2 linked regions of the Sandaracinus amylolyticus genome follow. Each later gene encodes a partner of the first gene's protein in a complex. Links are inferred from orthologs where the notes say so. Each region holds a gene or a part of one and is shown on either strand. Other genes may lie near its edges.

Region 1 (6,899 bases):
AGGCGATCGACGATGTGCGGGCGTCCCTCGCGCACCTTGTTCACGCGCTCGCACGCGACGCCCGCGCGCTCGATCGCGTCGGCGGTGCCGCCGGTCGCGATCACGACGAACCCGAGATCGACGAGGCGCGACGCGATCTCGCAGGCCGCGGGCTTGTCCTCGTCGCGCACGCTCACGAAGACGCGGCCGCGATCGGGCAGGTTCCCGCTCGACGCGAGCTGCGCCTTGAGGAACGCCATCGGGAAGCTGTCCGCGAGGCCCATGACCTCGCCGGTCGAGCGCATCTCCGGGCCGAGGATCGTGTCGACACCGGGGAACTTCGCGAACGGGAAGACCGACTCCTTCACCGCGACGTGCGTGGGCACGATCTCGCGCGTGAAGCCGAGCTCCGCGAGCGTCTTGCCCGCCATCACCATCGCGCCGATCTTCGCGAGCGGCACCGCGATCGTCTTGCTCACGAAGGGCACCGTGCGCGACGCGCGCGGGTTGACCTCGATGACGTAGACGGCGCTGCCGCGCACCGCGAACTGCACGTTCATCAGGCCGATCACGCCGAGCTCGAGCGCGAGCGCGCGCGTGCTCGACCGGATCGCGGCGAGCACCTCGGGCGGCAGCGCGTGCGCGGGGAGCACCTGCGACGAGTCGCCGCTGTGCACGCCCGCCTCTTCGATGTGCTGCAGCAGTCCGCCGATCACGACGTGCTTGCCGTCGGCGACGCAGTCGACATCGACCTCGATCGCGTCCTTGAGGAACTCGTCGACGAGGATCGTCTGCTTCTCCGCGTCCTCGACCGCTGCGAGCGCGACCGCGAAGTACTGCGCGAGATCGGTGCGCGAGTGCACGACCTCCATCGCGCGCCCGCCGAGCACGTAGCTCGGACGCACGACGACGGGGAAGCCGATCCGCTCGGCGATCGTGAACGCCTCCTGGATGCCGCGCGCGATGCCGCCCTGCGGGCGACGCAGGCCGAGCTTCGTGAGCAGCTCGTCGAAGCGCTCGCGATCCTCGGCGCGATCGATCGCGTCCGCGCTGGTGCCGATGATCGGCACGCCCGCCTTCGCGAGCGCGAGCGCGAGCTTCAGCGGCGTCTGTCCGCCGTACTGCACGATCACGCCCCAGGGCTTCTCCTCGTCGACGATCGCGAGCACGTCCTCGAGCGTCAGCGGCTCGAAGTACAGGCGATCCGACGTGTCGAAGTCGGTCGAGACCGTCTCCGGGTTGCAGTTGACCATGATGGTCTCGAACCCGAGCTCGCGGAGCGCGAACGCCGCGTGCACGCAGCAGTAGTCGAACTCGATGCCCTGGCCGATCCGGTTCGGGCCGCCGCCGAGGATCATCACCTTCTTGCGGTCCGTCGGCGCCGACTCGGTCTCGCGCCCCCACGTCGAGTAGAGGTACGGCGTCTTCGCGACGAACTCCGCGGCGCAGGTGTCGACGCGCGCGTAGATGGGACGCACGCCGTGCTGCGTGCGCGTCTCGCGCACGATGTTGCGATCGATGCCGCGCAGCTGCGCGATGCGCGCGTCGCTGAACCCGAGCGACTTCGCGCGCGCGAGCTCCTCGGTGTCGAGCGGCTTGCCCGCGTTCGCGGCGAGCGACTTCTCTTCCTCGATGATCTCGCGCATCTGCACGAGGAACCAGGGGTCGATCTTCGTCGCCTGGTGCAGCTCCTCGACGGTCGCGCCGAGGCGCAGCGCGTCCGCGAGGTACCACGCGCGATCGGCCAGCGGCGTCTCGATGATCTCGAGCAACGCCTCCTTGAGCTCCTCGCTCGTCGCGGCGGGGATCGTCGCGGGATCGCGCGCCGGCGGCGGCACGTACGCGATGCCGACCGACGCCTGCTTCATGCGGCGCACGTCCTCGAGCACCGCGCGATAGTCGACCTTCTCGATCAGCGAGCTGAGCCCGTCACGACCGATCTCGAGCGAGCGCGCGGCCTTCTGGAACGCTTCCTTGAAGGTGCGCCCGATCGACATCGCCTCGCCGACCGACTTCATCTGCGTCGTGAGGCGCGGATCGGCGCCGCGGAACTTCTCGAACGCGAAGCGCGGCCACTTCACGACGACGTAGTCGATCGTCGGCTCGAACGCGGCGCTGGTCCCGGTGATCGCGTTCTTGAGCTCGTCGAGGCGATAACCGACCGCGAGCTTCGCGGCGATGCGCGCGATCGGATAGCCCGTCGCCTTCGACGCGAGCGCGCTCGAGCGCGACACGCGCGGGTTCATCTCGATCACGATCACGCGGCCGTCGTCGGGGTTGACCGCGAACTGGATGTTCGAGCCGCCGGTCTCGACGCCGATCTCGGTGATGACCGCTCGCGCTGCGTCGCGCAGGCGCTGGTACTCCTTGTCGGTCAGCGTCATCGCGGGCGCGACGGTGATCGAGTCACCGGTGTGCACGCCCATCGGGTCGAAGTTCTCGATCGTGCAGATGACCGAGAAGTTGTCCGCGTTGTCGCGGATGACCTCGAGCTCGTACTCCTTCCAGCCGAGCACGCTCTCCTCGACGAGGCACTCGTGCGTCGGGCTCTGCTGGAAGGCCCACCGAATGGCCTGGTCGAACTCTTCCTTGTTGTAGGCGATGCCGCCGCCCGATCCGCCCATCGTGAAGCTCGGGCGAAGGATCACGGGGAACCCGATCTCCGCGACCGCCGCGTCCGCTTCCTCGATGGTGCGCGCGACGCGCGCCTTCGCGACGCCGAGGCCGATCTTCTCCATCGCGGCCTTGAAGAGCTCGCGATCCTCGGCCTTCTTGATGGCATCGACGTTCGCGCCGAGCAGCTCGACGCCGTGTCGCTCGAGCGCGCCGTTCTTGTGCAGCGCGAGCGCGAGGTTCAGCGCGGTCTGCCCTCCCAGCGTGGGCAGGATCGCGTCGGGCTTCTCGCGCGCGACGATCGCCTCGACGACCTCGGGGACGAGCGGCTCGACGTAGGTCCGATCCGCGAACTCGGGATCGGTCATGATCGTGGCAGGGTTCGAGTTGACGAGGACGACCTCGTACCCCTCTTCCTTGAGCGCCTTCGCGCCCTGGGTCCCGGAGTAGTCGAACTCGCAGGCCTGCCCGATCACGATCGGTCCGGAGCCAAGGAGCATGATCTTCCGGAGATCGTTACGACGCGGCATGTCGGGCGCGCGGATTACCAGCCGGAGGCGGTGCTGACAAGGCGAAGCGCACGTGCTCGCGATCGCGCGCGCCGAGGCGCGCGAGCATCCGGAATCACTGGGCTTCCGGAGCGCGCAGCGCGTCGATGATCGCGACGCCACGAGGGCCACGCGACGCGATCGTCACGTGCCGCCCGCGCGCGGCGTCGCGCCCCCCGATCGTGACGACGATCCCATCGGGCGCGAGATGCTCCGCGAAGCGCGCGCCCCACTCGACGATCGTGATCGATCGCGTGATCGCCTCGGGCAGACCGAGCGCGTCGAGCTCGCCGGGATCGTCGAGGCGATAGAGATCCGCGTGGGTGATCGCGACGCGCCCGCTCGTGATCTCGTGCACGAGCGTGAACGTCGGCGAGGTGATCGGCTCGCGCTCCGGCACGCGGAGCCCACGTGCGATCGCGCGCACGAGGAACGTCTTGCCCGCGCCGAGCGGCCCTTCGAGGAACACGACGTCGCCCTCGCGCAGCAGCGACGCGAGGCGCGCGCCGAAGCGGCGCATCGCACGGCGCGTGGGCAGCTCGATCTCCACGCGTGCTCGTATAGCGCGACGGAAGACGAACGGCGCGCCGCCTCACGAAGAGGCAGCGCGCCGCTCATCGAGGAATCAAGCGACCGAGAGCTGGATCCCGAGGGCCTGGCGAAGGCGGAAGTACTCCTCGCTGACCGAGAAGAGCACGAGCTCCTTCACCTTCTCCTTCGGCGGCAGGTCCACCGGGCCCGCCGGGCCGAGCGCCGTCACCATGCGCGCGGCGGTCTCCAGATCGTTGCAGATCAGGAAGCCCGCGCGGCACGCCGTGAGCTCGACGCACTGCAGCCAGCGCTTGATGTCGGTGCGCGCGCCCGCCTCGAGGAAGCGCTTGCCGAGCGAGCGCAGCGCATCGATCTGCGCGGGGTTCAGCTTCGGCGCGAGCGTCTGCACCGTCGTCTGGATCGCGGGGTCGTTCGCCGGCACGAGACCGGCGATCGCGAGGCCCGCCATCAGCACCGTCTTCAGCTCCGAGTTCGACGGGAGCATCGTCCGGATGAAGTGCTCACCGCGGTAGTCGCTGAGGTGACGACCGCAGACGAACATCAGATCCTGCGGCTGGAACCCCTGCAGCAGCGTCGATCCGCAGAGCGAGCCCTGCGGCCACACCGGCAGGTGCACGAGCCCGCCGGGCACGTCCTGGCGGAGGAAGAGACGCGGCGCCTGCATGCCGAGCACCTGCGCCACGAACCCGTAGGTGCGCGCGAGGGTCACGGTGCTGTTCGCCGGATCGACCTGGTACTTGGGCGCGAGGCCCGCGTCCTTGTCGGCCTTGCCCTTCAGGCTGAGCACCGCGGGCCAGATCACCTCGAAGATCTTCGACGTGACGAGGTCCTGCTCCGGATGCGCCAGATCCTTCAGCCAGCGCTCGTTGTCGAGGCGCGAGCTCGGACGGATCGGGCCCTTCTGGCGGTACTGCTCGAAGAACTGGTTCTGCTCGGCGTCGGCCTTCTTGAGGAAGACCAGCGTCGACGCGAGGCACCACGCCTTGTCGTACTGGCGCGCGTCGAAATAGAGCTTGTACAGCGCCTGGTACGAGTCGACGCGATACGGATCCTGACGGAGCAGCCACTGGTGCTCCGCGATCGCGTCGTCGGTGCGGCCCGGGATCACCGCGTAGAGCTCCGCGAGGATCTGGTGCTCCTGCGCGTTGTCGGGCTGGTACGCGAGGGCGATCTTGAACACGTCGACCGCCTGCTCGGGCTGCTTCATGCGGTCGCGGTAGATGACGCCGAGCGCGTGCGCGAGGTTGAACTTGAGGTCCGTGTCGGTCGAGTCCTTCAGGCGAAGGAGCATCTTCCGGTACGCACGCTCGAGCTGCTTCCAGTCCTTCTTCGCGTTGAGGATCTTGTTGATCGCCTCGAACGCCTTGAGCTGCGTCGAGTCGAGATCCAGCGACTTGTTGAAGTAGTCGATCGCCTTGTCGGCGTCCTTCACTTCATCGCGGAGGATGACCGCGATCGTGTAGGCGTACTTCGACTTCGCCGACGCGCGGTCGTCGAGATCGCTGACGCGCTGGATGATCTCGACCGCCTGATCCCACTGCTTCGTGCTCTGGTAGAGCATCAGCAGCTTGTGAAGGATCTTGTGATCCTTCGGGCGCATCTCCGACGCGTCGGCGTAGCTCTCGATCGCCTTCTGCGGGTTGCGCAGCTTCTCGTTCCAGAGGTCGCCGATCTCGTCGAGCATCGCGAAGCGCTCTTCGCCGTCGAGCTGCTCGAGGATCTTCTTCTTGAAGTGGATCACCTGCTCCCAGTCGCTGCTCGACTGGTAGAGGCCGACCACCGCCTCGAGCGTCGGACGATGCTGCGCGTCCTCCTCGAGCGCCTTGTCGAACATGTTGAGCGCCTTGCGGCGATCACCCTGCTCGCGCTTGACGACGCCGAGCTTGAAGAAGACGTCGGTGATCTCGTCCTTCGCGAGCGCATCGCGATGATGGACGAGGAGCATCTGGTAGTACTTGAACGCCTGATCCCAGTTCGACGCCTGGTAGTAGGCGCTCGAGAGCGCGAGCAGCGTGGGCAGGTGCTGCTGATCGAGCTGCGACGCCTTGCTCAGCGCCTTGATCGCGGCGTCGGTGTCGCCGGTCTTCAGCGCCGCTTCACCGAGCATGAACGCGAGGCGGTGCTGCTCCGACGCGTCGCGCTTCGCCGAGCGCTTCACGAGCGCATCGAGGAGCGGCACGGCGTCCGCCCAGCGCTGCGTCTTCGTGTACTCCTCGGCGAGCGGGAGCGCGGCGTCCTCGTTGTCCGCGTCCTGCTTGAGCGCGGCCTCCCACACGTTGATCGCGCGGTCGTGCTCGTCGAGGCGCTCGTCGTAGAGACGACCGAGCTCGACGAGCAGCTTCGCGACGAGGCGCGGCTGCTGCTGGTACTGCGACTCCTGCTCGAGCACCTTCGCGGCGGCGAGCCAGTCGCCCGAGTCGAGGTGGATCTTCCGCATCGCCTCGAGCGACGCGAGGTGACCCGGCTCGACGTCGAGCGCGCTCTGGTACTGGTCGACCGCCGCGCTCCGATCGCCGAGCTGCTCGTCGAGCAGCTTGCCCATGCGGAAGCGCAGATCGACGACCTGCTGCGGATCGTTCAGCAGCCGCGAGAGCTGCTGCATCGTGTCGAACGCCTGGCCGTGATCACCGCGGCGCTCGTAGATCTTCGAGAGCGCCTCGAGCGCGCGCGCGTTGTTCGCGTTCAGCGAGAGGATGTTCAGGTACGCGTCGACCGCGCGATCGAGATCGCTCAGCTCGACCGAGAACACGTCGCCGATCGCGAGATACAGCTCCTGCTTCTCGTTGCGATCCGGCGTCGCCGAGACGTGGCGCTCGTACGTGTCGATGAGCTGATCCCACCGCTGCATGTTGCGGTAGAGGCGCTCGAGGCCACGCAGCGCAGCGTCGTTGCCCGAGTCGATCTCGACGACCTTCTCGAGGCGCTCGGCCGCCTTGTCCGGCTTGACGAACTCCTCCTCCCACATCGACGCGACGCGCAGGAGGATGGTGATGCGCTCCTTCTCGGTCGTGACGACCTCGAACTGGCGCTCGAGGATCTGGAGCAGGTCCTGCCAGCGCTCACGCTGCGCGTAGAGGCGCTCGAGGCCCTTCAGCGCACGGAGGTTGAGCCCGTCCGCCTCGAGCACCTGGCGGTACGTCTCGATCGCCTCCTCGACGTTGCCGAGACGATCCTCGTAGGTCTCCGCGACCGCGAGCTTCGCCTCGA
Region 2 (6,815 bases), 2.7 Mb from region 1 along the record:
TCCATCCCGCGAAGTAGCTCGAGCAGTCGAAGCCGCCGCACTCGCTCGCAGGATCCTGGCCCGCGGGCACCGGCGCGCAGGTGCCGACGCTGCCCGGCACGTTGCACGCCTCGCACAGCCCGGTGCACGCGCTGCTGCAGCAGACGCCGTCGACACAGCTCAGGCCCGACTGGCACTGGCTCGAGACCGCGCACGAGTCGCCGGGATTGCCCTGCGACTGGCACGTGTGCATCGCGTTGCAGAACGCGCCGGGATCGCACTCGGTGTCGGCGAGGCACTCCACGTCGCAGAGCGAGCCCTGGTCCGAGGTCTGGTCGCTCGCCGACGTGCAGCGCACCGACGGGAAGAGCCCGCAGGAGCTCGACTCGAGGCCCGCGCATCCGCTGTCGTCGGGCACCGGATCGCCGATCTGGCAGCTCGACGCGGCGTTGCACACCGCGTCGCGGCGCGTGCCCTGGCAGCTGCCGGGCGTGCTGCACTGCGACGCCTGCCGGTAGCTCGCCGGACAGTCGCTCGCCTGGGCGCAGCAGTCGCCGCTGCCGCAGCAGAACCCGTTGCTGCAGTAGCCGCTCGAGCAGTCGCTCGCCTCGTCGCACGCGGTGCCCGCGGGCTGATCGGCGACGCACGCGCCGCCGTCGCAGTGCGCGCTCTCGTCGCACTCGGTGTCCCCGGTGCAGCCGCTCGCGCAGACCGGCGCGCTCTGCTCGTACGCGCCGGTGCAGCGCACCGTCGGATACAGCCCGCACGCGTCGGCGACGACGCCGGTCGTGCACGCGCTGTCGTCGGCGACGTCGACCTGGGTGCCGCACTGACTGTTCAGGCAGACCGCGGCGTCGCGCGTGCCCTGGCAGGCCCGCTGGTCGTCGCACGTCGGCGCGGTCCCGTACCTCGCCGGGCACTCGCTCGCGAAGCGGCAGCAGTCGCCGGTCGCGCAGCAGAACCCGTTCTGGCAGTGGCCGCTCGCGCAGTCGCTCGCCTCGTCGCAGGCCTCGCCGTCGGGCAGGTCGGGGAAGCAGAAGCCCGAGCCGCCCACCGCGTCGCAGTGCGCGACGTCGTCGCACGCCGCGTCGTTGGCGCAGCTCGTCGGGCACGCGGGGTCGGGCTGATCCGCGGCGCCGGTGCACACGACGTCGCGGTAGAGCCCGCACGCGTCGGCGACGACGCTCGACGTGCACGCGCTGTCGTCGGGCGTGCCGGTGATCGTCTCGCACTCGAACGTCGTCGGGTTGCACGACACCATCCCGCGCGTGCCCTGGCACTCGTCGGGGTCGCCGCAGACCGTGCCCACGCCGGGATAGCCGGGACAGTGCGCGTCGGCGGCGCAGCACACGTGCCCCGCGCCGCAGCAGAACCCGTTCTCGCAGTTGCTCGACGCGCAGTCGCTGTCCTCGTCGCACGCCGTGCCGTTCGCGTAGTCCTCCTCGCAGCCGGTCCCGTCGCAGTGCGCGGCCGGGATGCAGCGCGTGTCGTCCTCGGGGCCACCCTCCGGCGCGCACGCGGTCGCGCAGAAGTCACCGCGGTCCTCGCCCCCGTCGCACGTGTAGAGACCGCACGCGACGGCCGCGGGATTGACGCACGCGCCGTCGGTGCACGCCGCCTCGCCGCGCTCCTCGTAGGTCCCGCTGCCGACCGCGTCGCAGCGCTGGACCGGGCAGTCCGTGAACTGCTCGTCGACGTGGGTGTCGCAGTCCTGGTCCGCGCTGTCGCAGAGCTCGGCCGCCTCGGGATGACGCGCGATGTCGTCGTCGTCGCAGTCGAGGCCGAGGCAGCTCCCGCCGATGCCGTAGCCGTCGGCGTCCTCGTCGATGCAGCACGCCGAGCCGACCGGCAGACACACCTCGGCGAAGTCGAGCGGCGCGTACGCAGCGCACTCGAAGCCGCGCGGGCAGTCGTTGAACTCGGGGACGCAGAGGCGCAGGCACACGCGCTCGCCGCCGCTCAGCGGGCCGCAGCGCGCGACCGAGCCGCACTGCGCGTCGACGACGCACTCACCGCACAGCGGCACCAGGTCGACCGGGCCGCCGTCGGTCCCGGCGTCGGCGAGCGGACCTCCGGCGTCCGGCGGCGGCATGCCCCCTCCGTCGAATTGCCGAGCCGCGTCGCCTGCCGGGCCGCCGTCGCGTCCGCGGTCCATGCCGCCATCGGCGCAACCGCCCACCGCCGCGCCACACGCCAGCACGAGCACCACCAAGCCGAAGCGCGTCCGCATCGTGACTCCTCGATCTCTCGGCCTCGCGATGCGAAGCCCAGGAGAGACGCCCGCAATGAAAGTTGCGGCGACAATCACACGCGAGCGGCGCTCGGCGCAATCCCGGGCCGCCGCTGCTATACCGTCTCGCGTTGCGCGCCCTCGCTCCGCTGCTGTCTCTCGTCGCGCTGTGTGCGTGCGACGACCTCTCGCGCTTCCGCACCGACGGCGAGAGCCTCTATCGCGGCGACGTCGTCGGCGACGAGGGCGAGTCGTTCCTGCGGCGCGGCTTCGCGCCGGGCACCTCGCTCGACCTCGAGTTCGACCCCACGACGCCCGACGTGCCGCAGCCCGGCACGCTCACCTCGAGCCCCGATCCCACGAGCGGCGAGCGCGTGTTCGACGCGACGCCGCTGCGCTCGATCGCGCCGCTCCAGCACGACCTGCTCAGCGAGTACGACTTCCCGGGCGGCGGGCGCGTGCGCAACTACCTCTACGTCGTGCGCCCCGAGTCCGGCCCGCTCGCGGGGCGCGACGCGATGGTGTTCGTCTCGCTGCTCGACGACGGCGGCGTCGAGGTGCGCGTCATCGCCGGCGCGGGCGACGAGGCGAGCGGCGATCACTTCGGGCTCTTCCGCATGACGCGAGTGGATCGGTGACGAGCGCGGTCGCGTGGAGGATCGCTCGAGGTCCGTCGTCTGGCCTCGAGCGATCCTCCATGCGACCGCGCGGAGGCACCCAGGAGTAAGAGATGCGAGTGTTGGGCATCGAGTCGTCGTGCGACGAGACCGCGGCGGCGATCGTGGAGGACGGCGGTCGCGTGATCGCCGACGTGGTCGCGAGCCAGGTCGCGGTGCACGCGCCCTACGGCGGCGTGGTGCCCGAGCTCGCGTCGCGCGCGCACCTCGCGAACGTCGCGCCGGTGATCGCGAAGGCGCTCGAGGCAGTGCCCGGTGGGCTCGACGCGATCGACGGCATCGCGGTCACGCGCGGGCCCGGGTTGCTCGGCGCGCTGCTCGTCGGCATGAGCGCGGGCAAGGCGATGGCCTGGTCGCGCAACCTGCCGATCGTCTACGTCGATCACCTCGTCGCGCACTTGCTCGCGGTCTACCTGCAGCGCGACCTGCAGCCCGGCCAAGAGGTCGCGACGCCCGAGATGCCTTTCGTCGCGCTGCTCGCGAGCGGCGGGCACACCGCGATCTACGAGGTGCGCGCGCACGACGACGTCGAGCTGATCGGACAGACGCGCGACGACGCGGCGGGCGAGGCGTTCGACAAGGCGGCGAAGCTGCTCGGGCTCGGCTATCCGGGCGGCCCGGTCATCGATCGGCTCGCGAAGCTGGGTGATCGATCGAAGGTCGAGCTGCCGCTGCCGATGCCGAGCACGAAGCGCCTCGACTTCTCGTTCTCGGGGCTCAAGACCGCGATCGCGCGGCACGTCGAGAAGCACGGCGCGCCGAAGGACGAGCGCGAGCTCGCCGACGTGTGCGCGGCGTTCCAGCACGCGGTGGTCGAGGTGCTCGCGCGCAAGAGCGTCGCGGCGTGCAAGCAGCGCCGCATCCCGCGGCTCGTGCTCGCGGGCGGCGTCGCGGCGAACGCGGGGCTGCGGGCGCGCACGACCCAGCTCGCGACGAGCGTCGGCGTGAAGGTGTTCGTGCCGCCGATCGCGAGCTGCACCGACAACGCGGCGATGATCGCGTACGCGGGCTATCTGCGCCTGGCGCGCGGCGAGCGCGACGCGCTCGACGTGACCGCGTACTCGAAGAGCCCCGACCTGCGGCGCGGGAAGATCCTGGAGCGCTGACGCGGTCGGGATCTGGAGCCCGCTCGGTCATACGCGCACACTCATCGCGATGCTGACCACGCTGGCGCTTGAGGGCTGGAAGAGCTTCGGCGCGCTCGTCGAGCTCCCGCTCGCACGGACCACGCTGCTCGTCGGGCCCAACGCGTCCGGCAAGAGCAACGTGCTCGACGCGATCCGTTTTCTCCAGGGGATTGCGCTCGACCTTCCGCTCACCGACGTCCTCCGCGGCAGCTGGGACGGCGGCCGCCAGGTGTGGCCTGGCATCCGCGGCGCGGAGGTCGAAGCAGCCCACGTCGGAGCCGGGCGTTTCACGCTCGGCACCGCGTGGTCCGATGCGTCGAGCAAGATCGAGCACGGGGTGTGCGTGCAGACGCGACCGGAGGTCGCGCTCGCGGAGGAAGCTCTCTTCGATGGCGATGGGCGCGTGCGCTACTGGTTCGACACGCACGCGAAGACGCTCGGCGAGCGCAAGGGGTTGCAGGCGGGCGGCGCGATCGCGGTGGCAATTCGCGCGACCGGCGCCGGCGGACGCAACGTGAGCGCCACGTACTCCGCGAGCCGCAGCTTGCTCGGGCAGATCGAAATCACCGAGCGCGTCGATCCTCGCGTGGTCGAGAACGCGCGCGCGGTGCGCGCGCGCCTGCGCGGCATCACGCACGTCGAGATCCATCCGCAGTTGATGCGAGACCCCGCGCCGCTCCACTGGAAGCAGATGGGCGCGTCCGGCGAGCACGTCGCGGCGGTGCTGCACTCGATGAGCGACGCTCAGCGCGCCGATCTCGTCGACTGGATCTCGGAGCTGTGCGCGCCGCGCGTCGGCGCGATCGACTTCGACGTGGTCGAGTCGGTACGCGAGGTCTACTTCTTCCTCCGCGAGCAGAGCGGGGCGCGCATCTCGGCGCGCAGCCTCAGCGATGGAACGCTGCGCTTCCTCGGAATCCTCGTCGCGCTGCTCACCGCACCCGAAGGGAGTCTCATCGTCCTCGAGGAGCCCGACGTGGGCCTGCACCCGGCTCGCGTCCATTTGCTCGCGGAGATCCTCGAGAGCGTGCCGCGCGAGCGAAACATCCAGGTGCTCGCGACGACGCACTCGCCGATCCTGCTCGCGCACCTCTCCGACGAGGTACTCGCGAACGTGATCGCGTTTGATCGCGACCCGTCGACGGGCTGGTCGATCGCCAAGCGCGTCGGGACACTCCCGCATTACCCGCTGCTCCGTGACAGTGAGCAGCGCGATCACCTGATTGCCACCGGCTGGCTGGAGCGCGCGCTGTGAAGGTCTTGATCATCCCCGAGGATCAGGAGCTCGACCGCTACGTACTGAAGCCCGTCGTCGAGCGCCTGTTCGCGGAGCTCGCTCGGCCAGCGCGCATCGACGTGCTCCCCGAGCCCAGGTTGCGCGGCTCGTCACAAGCTCTCGATCCGCAGACCATCGCGGCGATCGTCCGGGACAACCCGATGACGGATCTCTTCCTCCTGATCGTCGACCGCGACTGTGATCGGGACGCTCACGTCTCGAAGCTGGCGGCGAGGGTGGCCGAGCACCCGGACAAGCTCATCGGGTGCCTCGCGGTCGAGGAAGTAGAGTGCTGGCTGCTCGCGCTCTCCGACACACTGCCCGCGAGCTGGCGCGAGATCCGCGAGCACTGCGATCCCAAGGAACGTTACGTGGAGCCCTTCTTGGCGGCCCGTGGGAGCAGCAGCCCGGGGCGTGGAAGGAAGGCCGCGATGCGCGAGCTGGCGGGGAACTGGCGTCGCCTCGTGAGCCGTTGCCCGGAGATCCAGGAGCTCTCGACGCGCATCGCGAGCTGGCTCGGCGCGCGCGAGCACTGATGTGGTCGTGCGCCGCCGAGGCGGCCGAGAGCGAGCCGGCGCGGGGTCGTGAGGCTCGGTCGGGGGCTCGCGAGGCCAGCTTCGGGGCGCGCCTGGCCGGGTCGGGGGCGCGGGTGGCTGCGCGGTGGGCACGCGAGGCCAGGATCGTGGGCGCGCGAGGCCAGGATCGTGGGCACGATTGGGGTGGATCGACCCCAATCGCGCGATCGGCGGTTTTGCTCGGAAAAACTGGCGATCTCGGGCTCGACTCGCGCGCGTGTTCGCGCGATCTTCGCGCGAGGGGGCTCGATCATGGCGACGAAGAAGAAGACCACGGCCAAGAAGACGGCGAAGAAGAGCGCGAAGGCGGCGAAGCGGACCGCGCCAGCGAAGAAGCGGACGAAGATCGTGGTGAACCCGCTCTCGAGCGAGCAGCGACGCAGCTTGCTGCGCGTGCCGGCGGGCTACTCGGACGCGGTGAGCGACACGATCGAGGCGTGGAACGACAACCGCACGGTGCTGAAGCTCGCGAACCGCACGCCCGCGCAGCTCGCGTCGATGCTGCGCAAGGCGGAGCAGGCCGCCGAGAAGGAGCGCGCGTTCCAGCAGAAGGCGGAGGAGCAGCTCCGCGCGCTCACCGACGCGCGCATGCTCGCGGAGCACGAGGTGTGGAGCACGACGCTCGCGCTCTACGGCGTGGCGAAGGCGCAGATGCGCACCGCGCCCGAGCTCGCGGGCGCGTTCGAGCACATGAGCGAGCTCTTCGCGCGCGAGTCGAAGAAGCCGAGCGAGCCCACGCCGAGCGAGTGAACGCGGACGTCGCGCAGGCGCGCCGTCAGCCGCGCGAGCGGTAGGGGCCACCCTCGCGCGTCGAGGTCTCGAGGGCGCGCGCGAGCTCGATCGCGTGATCGAGCCACGGCGCGATGTCGCGCGCCGCTTCGATCGCGATGCTGAGCACGAGCGCGCCCTCGACCGCGACGCGCCACAGGCCATCGGGCGTGGTCGCGAGCA

Evidence for each region.
Region 2: the proteins of tsaE (region 1) and tsaD are in contact, whole or in part, in a crystal structure (PDB 6N9A), measured with the Thermotoga maritima proteins. The link is inferred for Sandaracinus amylolyticus from one-to-one orthologs. Residues at the interface, in WP_004082108.1 of Thermotoga maritima: Leu37, Gly38, Lys46, Lys57, Val59, Lys60, Ser61, Thr63, Phe64, Thr65, Leu66, Met67, Val69, Pro71, Tyr82, Arg83, Leu84, Asp86, Asp88, Phe89, Asp93, Ile128, Asp130, Glu131, Arg134; in WP_004082750.1 of Thermotoga maritima: Cys10, Asp11, Arg49, His50, Leu82, Gly84, Gly135, Gly136, Glu154, Thr155, Leu156, Asp157, Asp158, Ser159, Glu162, Asp165, Lys166, Arg169, Leu170, Tyr175, Lys213, Thr214, Leu217, Tyr218, Gln221, Arg222, Asn324.

What each region holds. Positions count from the first base shown.
Region 1 is NZ_CP011125.1:4,838,595-4,845,493, forward strand. The notes cover bases 1,954-4,794. They hold tsaE (tRNA (adenosine(37)-N6)-threonylcarbamoyltransferase complex ATPase subunit type 1 TsaE), read right to left. Parts: upstream 3,691-4,794; coding sequence 3,217-3,690; downstream 1,954-3,216. Other genes in these bases: carB (carbamoyl-phosphate synthase large subunit), read right to left, coding at 1,954-3,122; DB32_RS20575 (tetratricopeptide repeat protein), read right to left, coding at 3,766-4,794. Also shown: more of carB, read right to left, coding at 1-1,953; more of DB32_RS20575, read right to left, coding at 4,795-6,899. UniProt on the Escherichia coli protein: Required for the formation of a threonylcarbamoyl group on adenosine at position 37 (t(6)A37) in tRNAs that read codons beginning with adenine.
Region 2 is NZ_CP011125.1:2,090,194-2,097,008, reverse strand. Bases 2,209-4,965 are described here. They hold tsaD (tRNA (adenosine(37)-N6)-threonylcarbamoyltransferase complex transferase subunit TsaD), read left to right. Parts: upstream 2,209-2,939; coding sequence 2,940-3,992; downstream 3,993-4,965. Other genes in these bases: DB32_RS08805 (AAA family ATPase), read left to right, coding at 4,042-4,965; DB32_RS08815 (hypothetical protein), read left to right, coding at 2,341-2,847; DB32_RS08820 (MopE-related protein), read right to left, coding at 2,209-2,209. Outside these bases: more of DB32_RS08820, read right to left, coding at 1-2,208; more of DB32_RS08805, read left to right, coding at 4,966-5,268; DB32_RS08800 (hypothetical protein), read left to right, coding at 5,265-5,825; DB32_RS08795 (hypothetical protein), read left to right, coding at 6,117-6,614; DB32_RS08790 (hypothetical protein), read right to left, coding at 6,640-6,815.